One region of the Ancylobacter sp. VNQ12 genome, then DNA from elsewhere that is predicted to be linked to it. Evidence: riboswitches for the same ligand, from Rfam matches in the RefSeq annotation. Region 1 holds a riboswitch; the other holds the start of a gene.

The links. Region 1 has a riboswitch for thiamine pyrophosphate ahead of thiO (glycine oxidase ThiO). Riboswitches for the same ligand answer to the same signal wherever they lie in the genome.
Region 2: linked by a shared signal. The riboswitch ahead of thiC (phosphomethylpyrimidine synthase ThiC) and the one ahead of thiO (glycine oxidase ThiO) in region 1 are both predicted to bind thiamine pyrophosphate.

What each region holds. Positions count from the first base shown of each region.
Region 1 covers NZ_JBMSDU010000009.1:81,501-88,823, forward strand. Annotated here, with positions in the region: gene ACO2RV_RS13915 (MHYT domain-containing protein) at 324-2,639, shown strand; TPP riboswitch at 2,773-2,894, shown strand; gene thiO (glycine oxidase ThiO) at 2,936-3,940, shown strand; gene thiS (sulfur carrier protein ThiS) at 3,918-4,115, shown strand; gene ACO2RV_RS13930 (thiazole synthase) at 4,117-4,932, shown strand; gene ACO2RV_RS13935 (thiamine phosphate synthase) at 4,954-5,559, shown strand; gene ACO2RV_RS13940 (DUF2087 domain-containing protein) at 5,602-6,165, opposite strand; gene ACO2RV_RS13945 (NAD(P)H-dependent oxidoreductase) at 6,564-7,323, opposite strand, start outside.
Region 2 covers NZ_JBMSDU010000002.1:76,666-83,988, forward strand. Annotated here, with positions in the region: gene ACO2RV_RS03830 (MFS transporter) at 1-442, opposite strand, end outside; gene ACO2RV_RS03835 (ArsR/SmtB family transcription factor) at 439-768, opposite strand; gene arsB (ACR3 family arsenite efflux transporter) at 847-1,929, opposite strand; gene arsC (arsenate reductase (glutaredoxin)) at 1,947-2,372, opposite strand; gene ACO2RV_RS03850 (arsenate reductase ArsC) at 2,383-2,937, opposite strand; gene ACO2RV_RS03855 (ArsR/SmtB family transcription factor) at 2,930-3,316, opposite strand; gene thiC (phosphomethylpyrimidine synthase ThiC) at 3,382-5,193, opposite strand; TPP riboswitch at 5,288-5,420, opposite strand; gene ACO2RV_RS03865 (IclR family transcriptional regulator) at 5,485-6,336, opposite strand; gene ACO2RV_RS03870 (RidA family protein) at 6,410-6,799, opposite strand; gene ACO2RV_RS03875 (amino acid ABC transporter ATP-binding protein) at 6,814-7,323, opposite strand, start outside.

The DNA of each region.
Region 1 (7,323 bases):
CGTGCGGCATAGCGGAGGTCGGCCGGCATATGCAATCGGGAACCGAAATGCCTGCCTCGGTGTTCCCTCTCCCGAAACGCAACGGAGACGATCATGCTGAAAGGTGGGTTCCTATGGCTGCTGGGCATTCCGCTGCCCATCATTATCGTGCTCTGGTTGCTCGGCTATCTCAATTGAATGTCATTGACCGGCAGCACAAATCCGGTTGCCGAAGGGGCAGGTGTGTGATCATCGGTTGAGATGTCTCGTCCGGGTCGGTGCCGCCGCGGCGCGTGCGCGCGGCGGGATTCGGAGGGCAGTGGGGGAAGCCTGTGCAGTTGGCTGTGGATGTCGTCGGATCCCATGACTGGGGGCTTGTCGCGCTCTCGGTGATGCTGGCGATTGCGGCCTCGTTCACGGCGCTGGATCTTGCCGGACGGGTTCCGCAATATTCGGGTCGCACGCGGGCCGGCTGGCTCGCGACGGCGGCCTTCGTGCTGGGCGGCGGCATCTGGGCGATGCATTTCGTCGCCATGCTGGCGCTGCATGTCGGCATGCCGGTCTCCTACGATCTCGGCCTCACGGTGCTTTCGCTGGTGATCGCCGTCGCGGCGACGGGTGCGGCGCTGGGCCCTGCCAGCCGACGCGGCATCACCCCCGCCGGACTCGCGGCGGCGGGCGTGTTCATGGGCCTTGCCATCGTCGGCATGCACTACACCGGCATGATGGCGATGCGGGTGCCGGGCACCATCGTCTACGACCCGCTCTATGCCGGCGCGGCAGTGGTGCTGGCGGTCGGCGCTTCCACCGTCGCGCTGTGGCTCGCCTTCCGCACCAGCAGTTTCCGGCAGCGCCTCGGCGGCGCGCTGGCGATGGGCCTCGGCATTGCCGGCATGCATTATATCGCCATGGCCGGCGTGACCTTCTCGGGGATCGACGCCGTGCCGATGGCGCATGGCGGGTCGGCAAGCGGCACGATGGACAATGTCCATCTCGTCATCGCCGTGTCGGCGGCCAGCTTCGCCATCTTCGCCGCCGCGCTGCTGGCGGCGATCTACGACCGGCGGCTCAATCTGCTCACCGACCGCGAAACGGCGATCTGGCGCGAGAGCGAGGAGCGCTTTCGCACGCTCTATCGCCGCACGCCGCTGCCGCTGCATTCGCTCGGCGCCAACGGGCGAATCGAGCAGGTGAGCGACCGCTGGCTCGATCTGCTCGGCTATTCGCGCGAGGAGGTCATCGGTCGGCTGCTCACCGATTTCATGACGCCCGAATCGGCGCGCCAACGCAATGAGGAAGACTGGCCCCGACTGATCGGGACGGGCGAACTGCGCGAGGCCGAATATCGGCTTGTCGCGAAGGATGGGCGCGTTTTCGACTGCGTGCTGTCGGCGGTGGCGGAGAAGGATGCGGAAGGCCAGCTGACCAAGACGCTGTGCGGGCTGATCGACGTCACCGCCCGCCGCCGCGCCGAGGATGCGCTGCGCCAGGCGCAGAAGCTGGAGGCGGTCGGCCAGCTCACCGGCGGCATCGCTCACGACTTCAACAATCTGCTCGCCGTGGTGATGGGCAATCTGGAGCTGGTGCGCAAGCGTGCGCCGAACGATCAGCGCCTGCTGACGCTGATCGACAACACCATGCAGGCGGCCCAGCGCGGGGCGGCGCTGACGCAGCGCATGCTGGCCTTTGCGCGTCGACAGGATCTGCGTCCCGAGCCGGTCGCGGTGCCGGACCTCGTGCTCGGCATGGCGGAACTGCTGCGCCGCTCGATCGGTCCCAGCGTGCGCATCGAGACGCGCTTCCCGCTCGGCCTGCCGCTCGCCCGCGTCGACGCCAACCAGCTGGAGCTGGCTTTGCTCAATCTCGCGGTCAATGCCCGTGACGCCATGCCGGATGGCGGGGCGATCATCATCGCTGCGCGCGAAGAGATCATCCCCGAGCGCGAGGGCGAGGGCGAACCGGGCGCGCTGAAGCCGGGTCGTTATTTCTGCCTCGCCGTCTCCGACACCGGCGCGGGGATGGACGAGGAGACGCTCGCCCATGCCGCCGAGCCGTTCTTCACCACCAAGGGGGTCGGCAAGGGCACCGGGCTCGGCCTCGCCATGGTGCATGGCCTCGCGGCGCAGTCCGGCGGCCGGCTGGTGCTGGCCAGCGAGCCCGGCAGGGGCACGACGGCCACCATCTATCTGCCGATCGTCGAGACGTCCGCCGCCGACAGGGCGAAGCGCGAAGCCGAGCTCGTCGCCGAAGAGGCGGAGCCGCCGCTGCCGGCGGGCGTGGCGAGGGTGCTCGTCGTCGACGACGATCCGCTGGTGCTGTCGGCCACGGCGGCGATGCTGGAGGATATCGGCTTCGTCGTCTCAGAGGCCGCGTCGGGCCGCGAGGCGCTCGCCATGCTGAACAACGGGCTGACGGTCGATGTTGTCCTCACTGATCAAGCCATGCCGGGGATGACAGGCGTGCAGCTGGCCGCCGCGATCGGCGAGCACTGGCCGACCCTGCCGGTCGTGCTGGGCACCGGCTATGCCGAACTGCCACCCGATGCCCGCGCCGGCATGCCCCGGCTCGGCAAACCGTTCAGCCGGGAAAGCCTGCGCCGGGCGGTCATCGACGCGACCCGCCCGGACAATGTCGTGTCGCTGTCGTCGCGCGCCCGCTAGGGCGTGTCCCCGGCTTTTGCACCCGCGCGCGTATTCCTCCCGATTCAGGTGTTCTCCCTGATCGCAAAGGGCTCGCGGGCGTGCATATTGTCGACGACGCTACCGTGACATTCCCTTTCCGAGTGATTATATCCAAACCGTCCAGGGGAGCCTCGTCAGGAGGCTGAGAGGCCATCATCGCGCTTTGGCGCGGCATGGCGACCCTTCGAACCTGATCCAGTTGAGACTGGCGGAGGGAGGAGTTGAAGATGTCCCCGCAGACCCACCTGAACGATGAAGCCCCGGTTGCCAACGCGATGCGCGTGCGCATCGTCGGCGGCGGTGTTGCCGGCCTGACCTGTGCCCACGCCTTCGCCGAGCGCGGCGCGCAGGTGACGCTCATCGAGCGCAAGACGGCCACCGGGCAAGGCTGCTCCTGGTATGCCGGCGGCATGCTGGCGCCCTGGTGCGAGCGCGAGAGCGCCGAGCCGATCATCGCCGAGCTGGGCTTCGAATCGCTGGATTATTGGCGCCGCGCGGTGCCGGATGTGCCCAATGAGGGCAGCCTCGTGCTGGCCCCGCCGCGCGACCTGCCGGACCTCAAGCGCTTCTCGCGCCGGACGCAGGGCTATGAGTGGGTCGACGGCGCCGGCATCGCCGCGCTGGAGCCGGATCTGGAAGGGCGCTTCGACCAGGGCCTGTTCTTTCCCACCGAAGCGCATCTGGAGCCGCGCAAGGCGCTCGCCGCGCTGACGCGCAAGCTGGTCGACGAGCATCAGGTGACCATCCGCTACGAGGCCGACGGCTTCGACGAAGGCGAGACGCCGGCCGATGTCGTGGTCGACTGCCGTGGCCTTGCCGCCCGCGACGTGCTGGCGGACCTGCGCGGCGTGAAGGGCGAGATGCTGGTGCTCTACTCCACGGAGATTTCGCTCAAGCGCCCGGTGCGCATGCTGCATCCGCGCATCCCGGTCTACATCGTGCCGCGCGGCGACGGGCATTTCATGATCGGCGCCACCTCGATCGAGAATGACGAGCGCGGCCGGGTGACGGGCCGCTCCATGCTGGAGCTGCTGTCGGCCACCTATGCGCTGCACCCCGCCTTCGGCGAGGCGGAGATCGTCGAGATCGGCGCCGATGTGCGCCCGGCCTATCCCGACAACATTCCGCGCCTGCGCCGGCGCGGCAACACGATCTATGTGAACGGGCTCTACCGCCACGGTTTCCTCGCCGCGCCCGCGCTGGCACGGCGTGCGGCGGCGCTCGCTTTCGACGGGACATATTTCCCGGAGGTGATGGATGAAGATCGTCGTGAATGGTGAGCCGGCCGATACGCGCTCCGGCACGCTGAAGGACCTGCTGGCCGAACTGGGCCTGGGCGACGCCACCGTCGCCACCGCGCTCAACGGCGCGATGGTCCGCGCGGCCAGGCGCGAGGCGACGCCGATCGACGAGGGCGACCGGGTGGAAATCCTCGCCCCGATGCAGGGAGGCTGAGATGGATGCGATGACCAGTGCGGCCGGCACATTCGCCGATCCGGTTGAGTTCTACGGCACAAGGGTGGCGTCGCGTCTGCTGCTCGGCACGGCGCAATATCCTTCGCCGGCGATCCTGTCGGAGGCGATCCGCGCCTCGGGGGCGGAGATCGTCACGGTCTCGCTGCGGCGCGAATCCGGTGCCGCGAAAGCGGGCCAGAGCTTCTGGCAGATCATCCGCGACCTCGGCGTGAAGGTGCTGCCCAACACCGCCGGCTGCAAGACGGTGAAGGAAGCCGTCACCACCGCCGAGATGGCGCGCGAGCTGTTCGGCACCAACTGGGTGAAGCTGGAGGTGATCGGCGAGGACGACACGCTGCAGCCGGACGTGTTCGGTCTCGTCGAGGCGGCGCGCCTCCTCGCGCGCGACGGCTTCCAGGTGTTTCCCTACACCACCGAGGACCTTGTGGTGGCCGAGAAGCTGATCTCGGCCGGCTGCGAGGTGCTGATGCCGTGGGGCGCGCCGATCGGCTCCGGGCGCGGGCTCAACAACCCCTATGGCCTGCGTTCGCTGCGGGCGCATTTCCCCGGCATCCCGCTGGTCGTCGATGCCGGCGTCGGCGTGCCCTCGCATGCGGCGGCGGCGATGGAAATGGGCTATGACGCGGTGCTGCTCAATACCGCCGTCGCCAAGGCGGGCGACCCCGTGCGCATGGCGCGTGCCTTCGCCCGTGCCATTGAGGCCGGCCGCGAGGCGCTGCTCGCCGACCCGATGGACGTGCGCGACATGGCCGCCCCCTCGACGCCGGTGATGGGGCGCGCGGTGTTGGGCGAATGACGTCTTCTTGTGAGTGACCCGATGAAGCTCGATCCGTTCTACCTCATCGTCGACCGCGCTTCCTGGCTGCCGCGCCTGCTGCCGCAGGGGGTGAAGCTGGTGCAATTGCGCGCCAAGGACATTGACGAGGCCGAGCTCCGGCGCGAGATCGCGACCGCGCGCGATGTGTGCACCCGTTATGGCGCGCAGCTCATCATCAACGACTATTGGCGCCTCGCCATCGAGCTGGGCTGCGATTTCGTGCATCTCGGCCAGGAGGACCTTGCCGATGCCGATCTCGAGGCGATCCGCCGCGCCGGCGTGAAGCTCGGAATCAGCACGCATGACGAGGCGGAGCTGGAAATCGCGCTGATGGCGCGGCCGGATTATGTGGCGCTGGGGCCGGTCTATCCCACCATCCTCAAGAAGATGCGCTGGGCGCCGCAGGGGCTGGAGCGGGTCACCCAGTGGAAGAAGCGCATCGGCGACCTGCCGCTGGTCGGCATTGGCGGCCTCACCATCGAGCGCGCGCCGGGCGTGCTGCGTGCCGGGGCGGACAGCGTGGCGGTCGTCACCGACGTGCTGCTCAACACCGATCCCGAGGCGCGCGCCCGCGAATGGGTGCTGGCGACGCGCGAGACGGTGTGATGTGCCGGCGCTGCGCGAGGCGCCGGGCCGGCACATCATCCGCTAGCTAGGTGTCGCGGTCGTCTTCGCCTTGCCTCGCAGCAGGGCGAGAAGGACGCCCAGTTCCGGCGGCGGGGCCTGCTCGACGCGGGAATATTCGCGCCCGTCCGGCGTGCGGCGGAACAGGCCGAGTTCGACCAGTTCCCGGCGCAGCAGCGCGTGGTCGCCGAAGCCGTGGTGAAGGTTCAGCAGCTCGTTCATCCGTCGCTCCGGGAAGGTCTCGGCGGCCGGCAGGCGCGACCACAGCACCCACAGGCACAGTACCTGCTGGTTGCGTTTCTTCGGCCAGCGCGTGAGGCCGCCCTCGACATCGAACAGCCGCAGCGCCTTCTCGCAGCGCGCGTGATCGGCCGGCGCGGCGGGAGGCGGCGCGGGTTCGTCAGCGCGTGAACGTGCCTGCGTTTCCGCCCGCAAATGCTGGAAGTTCCGGAAGCCGGCGGCGCGCGCCAGAATATTGAGCAGTTCGACATGGCCGGGCACCTTGTCGCGCTCGGTCAGCTGGCTGCGCAACGTGCGGGCGAGGGCGGAGATATCCGGCGCCTCGTAGGCCAGAACGGTTCTGGTCATGACTCATCCTCGTTCGTGCCGATCCATGAGGAGTGTCGGGGTTGCCGTCTTGCGACCGGGCACGGGGACAAGTGCAGGGTCTGGGTAGGAAATGCAGGTTTAGCTCCCCTTGCGGGGCGGCAACGCCTCGGTGAACTGCAGACCGTGCGGGGACAGATAAGCGAAGGGCCAGGGGAAGTCCAGTATCCGCGTGCCGCCCAATCCGGGATTGCTCCCTCTCCCCACCCGAACTCGGCAACAGCCGAGTTCGGTTCCGGCAAGGCCTAAGCCGGTAACATCCGGCTTAGGCGGAGAGAGGTGGGGTGAGGGGGCTTCGACGCTCCGCAATCATCTCGCCCCTCACCGACCCGCTTCGCGGGCCACCTCTCCCCAATGGGGAGAGGGAAAGAAAGAGGCGGCTACTCCGCCGCCTCCTTCTCCACGCCGGCGAATGTGCGTTCCATCTCGCGGCGCAGCCGCACGATCGGGCTGTCGGTGAAATCGACGTCGGCCCAGCCCACGGTTTCGCCTTCCGCGAGGTCGCGCTTCAGCGTCATGTGATGGGCGAGGCCGATGGGTAGCGCGCCGCGCGCGAGCGAACTTGCCGCCGGCAGCAGCTTGCCCCACACCGTGTAGCCGCCTTCGCCGTCCAGCACCTCGCCGGCCTTCAGCGGGCGTTTGGCGACGGCGACGACATCGGCGTTGAAATGCTCGGTCGTGCCGGTGGGCTCGCCGCGCAGCGCCGCCGAGGCGACGCTGACGCCGAGCTCCAGCCCGATGAGGTGATAGGGCCGGTAGAGCGCGGTGTAGCGGCCGGAGGAATCCGTCACCACGCCATATTCCTTGAAGCAGCGGCGGGCATAGTCGCCGCGCGGGCCGGGCTCGGCCTCGAAGGTGACGTAGACGCCCCAGCGCAGGTCGCGGAACACCGGGCGGCCGTCGCGCTCCAGGCTGGAGACGGTCTCCACCGTGCCGGAATGTTCCAGCACGCCGCCGGCCTCGCGCGGGCGCAGGATGGTGGCGAGGTCGTCGACGCCGCAGGGCGGGAACAGCAGGCCGTCCGAAGGCGCCTTGAGGTCGGCGGCATTGGCGATGGCGGCCATCTCGATGGAGGATTTGGTGCCGTCGGCGAAGGAGTTGAACATCTGAGCGTTCATGCCGCCGAGCGCCGCCTGCTCG
Region 2 (7,323 bases), on a different contig from region 1:
CCGCCCGCGCATGCAACGGGCCCGAACGGCGGGCGATGACGGCGAAGGCCGGATCGTAAAGCGTCGCCGCCTGCAGAGCGCCGATGCCGGCCACCGCGACATAGAACAAAGCGAGGCTCTGGACTTGCGACCACAGCACGAAGAGCAGCCCGGCCAGCACCGAGCCGATGGTCATGATCGCGCGGCCATGACCGCGGTCGATGGCGGCGCCGATCGGATAGGCCGCCAGCCCCGCCAAAGCGAGGCCGAGCGTCGCCGCGCCGTAAAGCGCGGTCTTTGACCAGCCCAACTCATGGCCCATCGCCTCGGCGATCAGCGGGAAGCTGTAATAGAGCGAACCCCAGGAGCAGACCTGCCCGATGCCCAGGCCGGTGACGAACAGGCTGCGCGCGCCGGGCGGGCGATGCTCCCCGGCGCCAGAGGCGAGAACGTTGCCGCTCATGAAGAGGCGCTCGCACCGGCGGATAGGCCCCCGCCGCAGCCTTCATCCTCACAGCATTCGTCGGCGAGATAGCCGACCAGTGCGTTCATTGCCGGATAATGTGCGCGGCAGATCAGGCTCGTCGCCTGCCGCTCCTGCGTCACCAGCCCGGTGTCGACGAGGCGCCGCAAATGGTGCGAGAGCGTCGAGGCGGCGCTGCCGATGCGCTCCTGCAATCCGCCGACCGGCAGGCCGGCATGGCCCGCACGGACCAGCGTCCGGTAGATCTGCAGGCGCGTCGGGTTGCCGAGCGCCTCAAGCTGGCGGGATGCTTGTTCGATATTCATCGAAATAAGCTATGCGGCGCGGCAGAGTGCCGTCAATGGCTATTTCGATAGCTATCGAAATATTCAGCCTCCCCGGTCTCACCCGGCGCGCGGTGCCGTGGCGGGGAACCAGCGACCGCCGAGCCGCAGGGCGACCTGCACCAGCAGGATCAGTACCGGCACCTCCACCAGCGGCCCGATGACGGCGGCGAAGGCGACCTGTGAGCCGAGGCCGAAGGCGGCGATGGCGACCGCGATGGCCAGCTCGAAATTATTGCCGGCGGCGGTGAAGGCGATCGCCGTGGTGCGGGGATAATCCGCCTCGATCAGCCTGCCCATGGCGAAGCTGATGAGGAACTGGACGACGAAATAGATCGTCAGCGGAATGGCGATCATCACCGCGTCCATCGGCAGGCGCACGACGTCGCCGCCCTTGAGGCTGAACATGGCGACGATGGTGAACAGAAGCGCGCCGAGCGTGATCGGGCTGATCTTCGGCAGGAACACCTCGGCATACCAGTCCGCCCCCTTGCGGGCGATGAGCAGGCGGCGGGTGAGGAAGCCGGCGAGGAAGGGAATGCCGAGATAGATCAGCACCGCTTCGGTGATGGTCCAGAAGCTGACATCGACCACGCTGCCCTGCAGCCCGAAAAGCGGCGGCAGCACCGCGAGGAACAGCCAGGCATAGGTGGAGAAGAACAGGATCTGGAAGATCGAGTTGAAGGCGACCAGCCCGGCGACATACTGGTTGTCGCCGCAAGCCAGCTGGTTCCACACCAGCACCATGGCGATGCAGCGGGCGAGGCCGATGAGGATCAGCCCGGTCATGTATTCCGGGTGGTCGCGCAGGAAGATCACCGCGAGCGCGAACATCAGGGTGGGGCCGATCAGCCAGTTCTGCACCAGCGAGAGCAGCAGTATCCGCCGGTCGGCGAACACCCGGTGCAGTTCCTCATAGCGCACCTTGGCGAGCGGCGGGTACATCATCAGGATCAGGCCGATGGCGATCGGGATGTTGGTGGAGCCGACCGAAAGCGTGTTCAGCGCCTCCGGCAGGCCGCTGAACGCCGTGCCGAGCCCGACGCCGAGCGCCATCGCCGCGAAGATCCACACGGTGAGATAGCGGTCGAGGAAGGACAGCCGCGCGGCCGGCCGGGGCGTGATCGCCAAGGTCTGGGACATGAAAGCTCCGGTTCGGTTCAGGTGGCGCGGTGGCCGTGGGCGTCGATGACGAGCTCGCCGTCTTCCTTGCGGAATTCGCCGCGCTGGGGAGCGTCGATGAGGTCCAGCACCGCCTCCGAGGGGCGGCACAGCTTCACGCCGCGCGGGGTGATGACGATCGGGCGATTGATCAGGATCGGGTGGGCCATCATCGCGTCGAGCAGCGCGTCATCGGTGAGAGACGGGTCGCCCAGGCCCAGTTCGGCATAGGGCGTGCCCTTCTCGCGCAGCAGCTCGCGCACGGTGATGCCCATACGAGAGATGAGCGACACCAGTTCGTCGCGGCTCGGCGGGGTCTTCAGATATTCGATGACGGTCGGCGTGAGGCCGGCATTGCGGATCAGGCCGAGCACGTTGCGCGAGGTGCCGCAGGCGGGGTTGTGGTAGATGGTGACATCGGTCATCGAGGGTTCCTCAGGCCACGTCGCGCCGGGGCGCGGTCGCGCCCTCGCTGCGGCCGATCTCATGCAGCCTGGCGCCCAGCGTCATCGTGTCGAGGCTGCGGATCGGCAGGGCGGCGAAAGTGGCGATGCGGTTCTTGAGGTAGCGGAAGGTGCGCGCAAACGCCGCCTCCTTCTGGACATCGGTCCCCCCGACGGCGGCGGGATCCTCAATGCCCCAATGTGCGGTCATCGGCTGGCCCGGCCACACCGGGCAGGTCTCGCCCGCCGCGTCGTCGCAGACGGTGAAGACGAAATCCATCACCGGCGCGTCGGGCGCGGCGAACTCGCTCCAGCTCTTCGAGCGCAGGCCGTCCGTCGGATAGTCGAGGCTGCGCAGCGTCGTCAACGCCAGCGGGTTCACCTCGCCCTTGGGCTGGCTGCCGGCGGAGAAAGCCCGGAAGCGTCCGTGCCCATCCTTGGCCAGGATCGATTCAGCGAGGATCGACCGGGCGGAATTGCCGGTGCAGAGAAACAGCACATTGTAGATGTGGCCGGCGTTCTGGCCGGGCAGCGTCTGATCAGCCATGGCGCGCCTCCTTGGCGGCTTGGGTGTCTGCACCTTGCCCCTCGGCGGAGCAGCAGGGCTGAAGATCGGCGATCAGCGGGGCACAGATCTCGGGCTTGCCGCCGCAGCAATCCCTGAGGATGAAGGACGCGAGGTCGCGTACCGCGTCCAGTTGCGCGCGATAGATGATCAGGCGGCTCTGGCGCTCCGCCACGATCAATCCGGCCCGCGCGAGAATGCCGAGATGGGTGGAGAGCGTGTTGTGCGGCACGTCCAGCTTTCGCGCGACCTCGCCCGCCGCGAGGCCCTCGGGCTCGTGGGCCACGAGCAGCCGGAAGACATCGAGGCGGGTCGACTGAGAGAGTGCCGCGAAGGCCAGAAGCACTTTATTCGTGTCCATATGTCGACGATACACGACACATAGACATTGATCAAGTGGACCGACCCTCGCGGTGCCTCGCCCTGTCAGGTCAGGGGGAGATAGATCTGCCCGGCCTCGCGGTATTTCTCCGCCATTGCCGCCATGCCCTCTTTCTGCGCCTCGGCCCGAATGTCGTGGGAGATGCGCATGGAGCAGAATTTCGGCCCGCACATCGAGCAGAAATGCGCGACCTTGTGCGCCTCCTTCGGCAGCGTCTCGTCGTGCATGGAGCGCGCGGTATCGGGATCGAGGGAGAGGTTGAACTGGTCCTCCCAGCGGAACTCGAAGCGCGCGCGGGACAGCGCGTCGTCACGCAGGCGCGCGGCGGGGTGGCCCTTGGCGAGATCGGCGGCATGGGCGGCGATCTTGTAGGTGATGACGCCCACTTTCACGTCGTCGCGGTCCGGCAGGCCCAGATGCTCCTTCGGCGTGACGTAGCAGAGCATCGCCGTACCGAACCAGCCGATCATCGCCGCGCCGATGCCGGAGGTGATGTGGTCATAGCCCGGCGCTATGTCGGTGGTCAGCGGCCCGAGCGTGTAGAACGGCGCCTCGCCGCAGACGCTAAGCTGCTTGTCCATGTTGGCCTTGATCTTGTGCATCGGCACATGGCCGGGCCCCTCGATCATCACCTGGCAATCCCTGGCCCAGGCGATCCGGGTGAGTTCGCCCAGCGTCCCCAGCTCGGCGAACTGCGCGGCGTCATTGGCATCGGCGATGGAGCCGGGGCGCAGCCCGTCGCCGAGCGAGAACGAGACGTCATAGGCGCGGCAGATGTCGCAGATCTCCGCGAAATGCTCATAGAGGAAGCTCTCGCGGTGATGGGCAAGGCACCACTTCGCCATGATCGAGCCGCCGCGCGAGACGATGCCGGTCACCCGGTCGACGGTGAGCGGGATGTAGGCGAGCCGCACGCCGGCATGGATGGTGAAATAGTCCACGCCCTGCTCGGCCTGCTCGATCAGCGTGTCGCGAAACACTTCCCAGGTGAGATCCTCGGCGATGCCGCCGACCTTCTCCAGCGCCTGGTAGAGCGGCACGGTGCCGATCGGCACCGGCGCGTTGCGCAAGATCCAGTCGCGGATGTTGTGGATGTTGCGCCCGGTGGAGAGGTCCATCACCGTGTCGGCGCCCCAGCGGATCGCCCACACCATCTTCTCCACCTCCTCGGCCATGGAGGAGGTGACGGCGGAATTGCCGATATTGGCGTTGATCTTGACGAGGAAGTTGCGGCCGATCGCCATCGGCTCGGCTTCCGGATGGTTGATGTTGGCGGGGATGATCGCGCGCCCGCGCGCCACCTCCTCGCGCACGAATTCCGGCGTGACGAAATCGGGAATCGCCGCGCCGAAGCTCTCGCCATCCCGCGCCGCTGCCGCGCGCATCTGCTCGCGGCCGAGATTCTCGCGGATCGCGACGAACTCCATCTCCGGCGTGATGATCCCGGCGCGGGCATAGGCGAGCTGCGTCACCGCCCGCCCGCCGGCCGCCTTCAAGGGCCGATGGCGCACCGGAAATTCCGGCGTCGCCCGCTCCCCGGCGGCAAAGCCGTTGTCCTCCGGCTTCACATGCCGCCCGTCATAGGCGGCGACATCGCCGCGCGCCGCGATCCATGATGCGCGCAGGCGCGGCAGGCCCGCCTCGATGGCGACGCGGGCCGTGGGGTCGGTATAGGGGCCGGAGGCGTCATACACCGTCACCGGCGGCTCGCCGGCGCTGGGATGCACGGCGATCTCGCGCATCGGCACACGGATATCGGGGTGCAGCGTGCCGGGCTTGAACACCTTGGTGGAGGCCGGCAGCGGGCCGGTGGTGACAATCGGCGTCGGGGTATTCGTCGTCGGAAGGATCGTCATGGGTCGAGGCTCCTCGCAAACAGCATGGAGACCCAGCTCTGACAGGAAGGATAAGGGAGATTCCCCCGCAACAGGGGGAATCGGCCGCGCTCGCCGCGACGCATCCGCACCGTCCCTACGCCAGTATGAACTGGATCAGGTTCAACGGGTCACTGCGCCGTGGACGGCCGGTAAGGGCCGCACCAGCAGTATCTCAGCCCCTTGCCGGGACTCCCCTGGTGAATGCGCGAAGCCTGGGCAGAAGATTGATTCATGTCAAGGCGGGCGGGGAACCCTGCCCCGCCCTGCCGCTCAGGGCCGCGCGCTGCCGGGGCGCAGCCGGTCGGAGCGGACCGTGCCACTGCCGGGCAGATAGCCGAGCTGCTCGGAGAGTTCGCCCGCCGCGGCGAGGAGGCGATCGAGATAGACGTCCCGGTTGCGCAGCCCGTCCTCGCGCGGGGTGACAAGGCACAGCGTGGCGATGCAGGCGCCATCGGCCTGATGCACCGGCACCGCGAAGCAATAGGTGAAGTTCTCCACCGCGCTGTTGAAGGTGAAGAAGCCGTCGGCCGTGGCGCGGCGCGCCTCGGCGATGAACTGCGCCGGTTCCAACAGCCGGCCGTTCGGCAGCACGAAATCCTCGGGCGGAATGAGGGCGAGGATTTCCTCGTCGCTCATATGGCCGACCAGCAGACGCCCCGAGGCGGTCCACGGGATCGGCACGATCTCGCCGACATCGGAGGAAATGCGGAACGAGCGCAGCCCCTCGCGCATCATGGCGACGGTGTATTTGTTGCCGTCGAGCATGCACATCTGCGAGGTTTCGCGTGTCTCCTCGGCAAGGCGCTGCAGCAGCGCGGCGCTCTCGCGCATCAGGTCGAACTGCGCGGAATAGGCCATGCCGAGGAAATAAAGCCGGCGACCGAGGAAGACGCGCCCCTCCCCGCCGGAATATTCCAGCATGCCGTGGCGCAGCAGCAGGTTGACGAGTTCATAGACGGAGGAGCGGGGGCCGCCCATCTCTGCGGCGATCTCGTTCGGGCGCATGGGCTGGCGACGGGTGCGCAGGAATTCGAGTATCTCGAAGGCGCGGTCGAGCCCGCGGCTGCGCTTGGCGCCGTCCTTGGCCGCCCCGTCCTGCGTCACCGACTCCTCACCCTTCATCGTCACATCCCTGGTCATGCGGGCCGCATCGCCCAGTTCGCCCGTACGGCCTTGGGCGGGACGGCGGCCGGCATCACATCTTGTCCGCGCGGAAGGCGACGCAATCGATTTCCACCTTGCAATCGACCATCATGCGGGACTGGACGCAAGCGCGGGCCGGCGGGTTCTCCGTGAAATATTCGGCATAGACGCCGTTGAAACTCCAGAAGTCGCGCGGGTCGTCGAGCCACACGCCGCAGCGTACGATGTCCTCAACCCCATAGCCGGCTTCGTGAAGGATGGCGATCATGTTCTCGATGGCCTTGCGGCTTTCCGCGACGATGCCGCCGCGGACGATCTCGCCCTTCTCCATCGCCACCTGGCCGGAGACATAGAGCCAGCCATTGGCCTGCGTGGCACGGGCGAAGGGCAGCTTCTGGCCGCCTGCGCCGACTTCGCCAGCGCCGTAACGGATAATGGTCATGCGTACCTGCTTTTCTACTGGAAACTCGAGGATTTGAGGAAGTCGGCCAAACGTTCGGTCTTCGGCCGCACGAACATCTCCTTCGGATCGCCCTCTTCCCCGATCACCCCCTTGTTCATGAAGATGACGCGGCTGGAGACCTCATAGGCAAAGCGCATCTCATGGGTCACGAGCAGCATGCTCATGCCCTCGCCGGCCAGCGCCTTGATCACCTGCAGCACCTCGCCCACCAATTCAGGGTCGAGCGCCGAGGTCACCTCGTCGAACAGCATGAGACGGGGGTTCATCGCGATGGCGCGGGCGATGGCGACGCGCTGCTGCTGGCCGCCGGAGAGCTGGCCGGGATAATGGTCGGCGCGCCCCGCCAGCCCGACACGGCCGAGCCAGCTCTCGGCCAGCGCGCGGGCCTCGTCGCGGCTCATCTTCTTCACCTTGACCAGGCCGAGCATCACGTTCTGCGCCGCGCTCATATGCGGAAACAGGTTGAACTGCTGGAAGGCCATGCCGGTGAGCGCGCGCTGGCG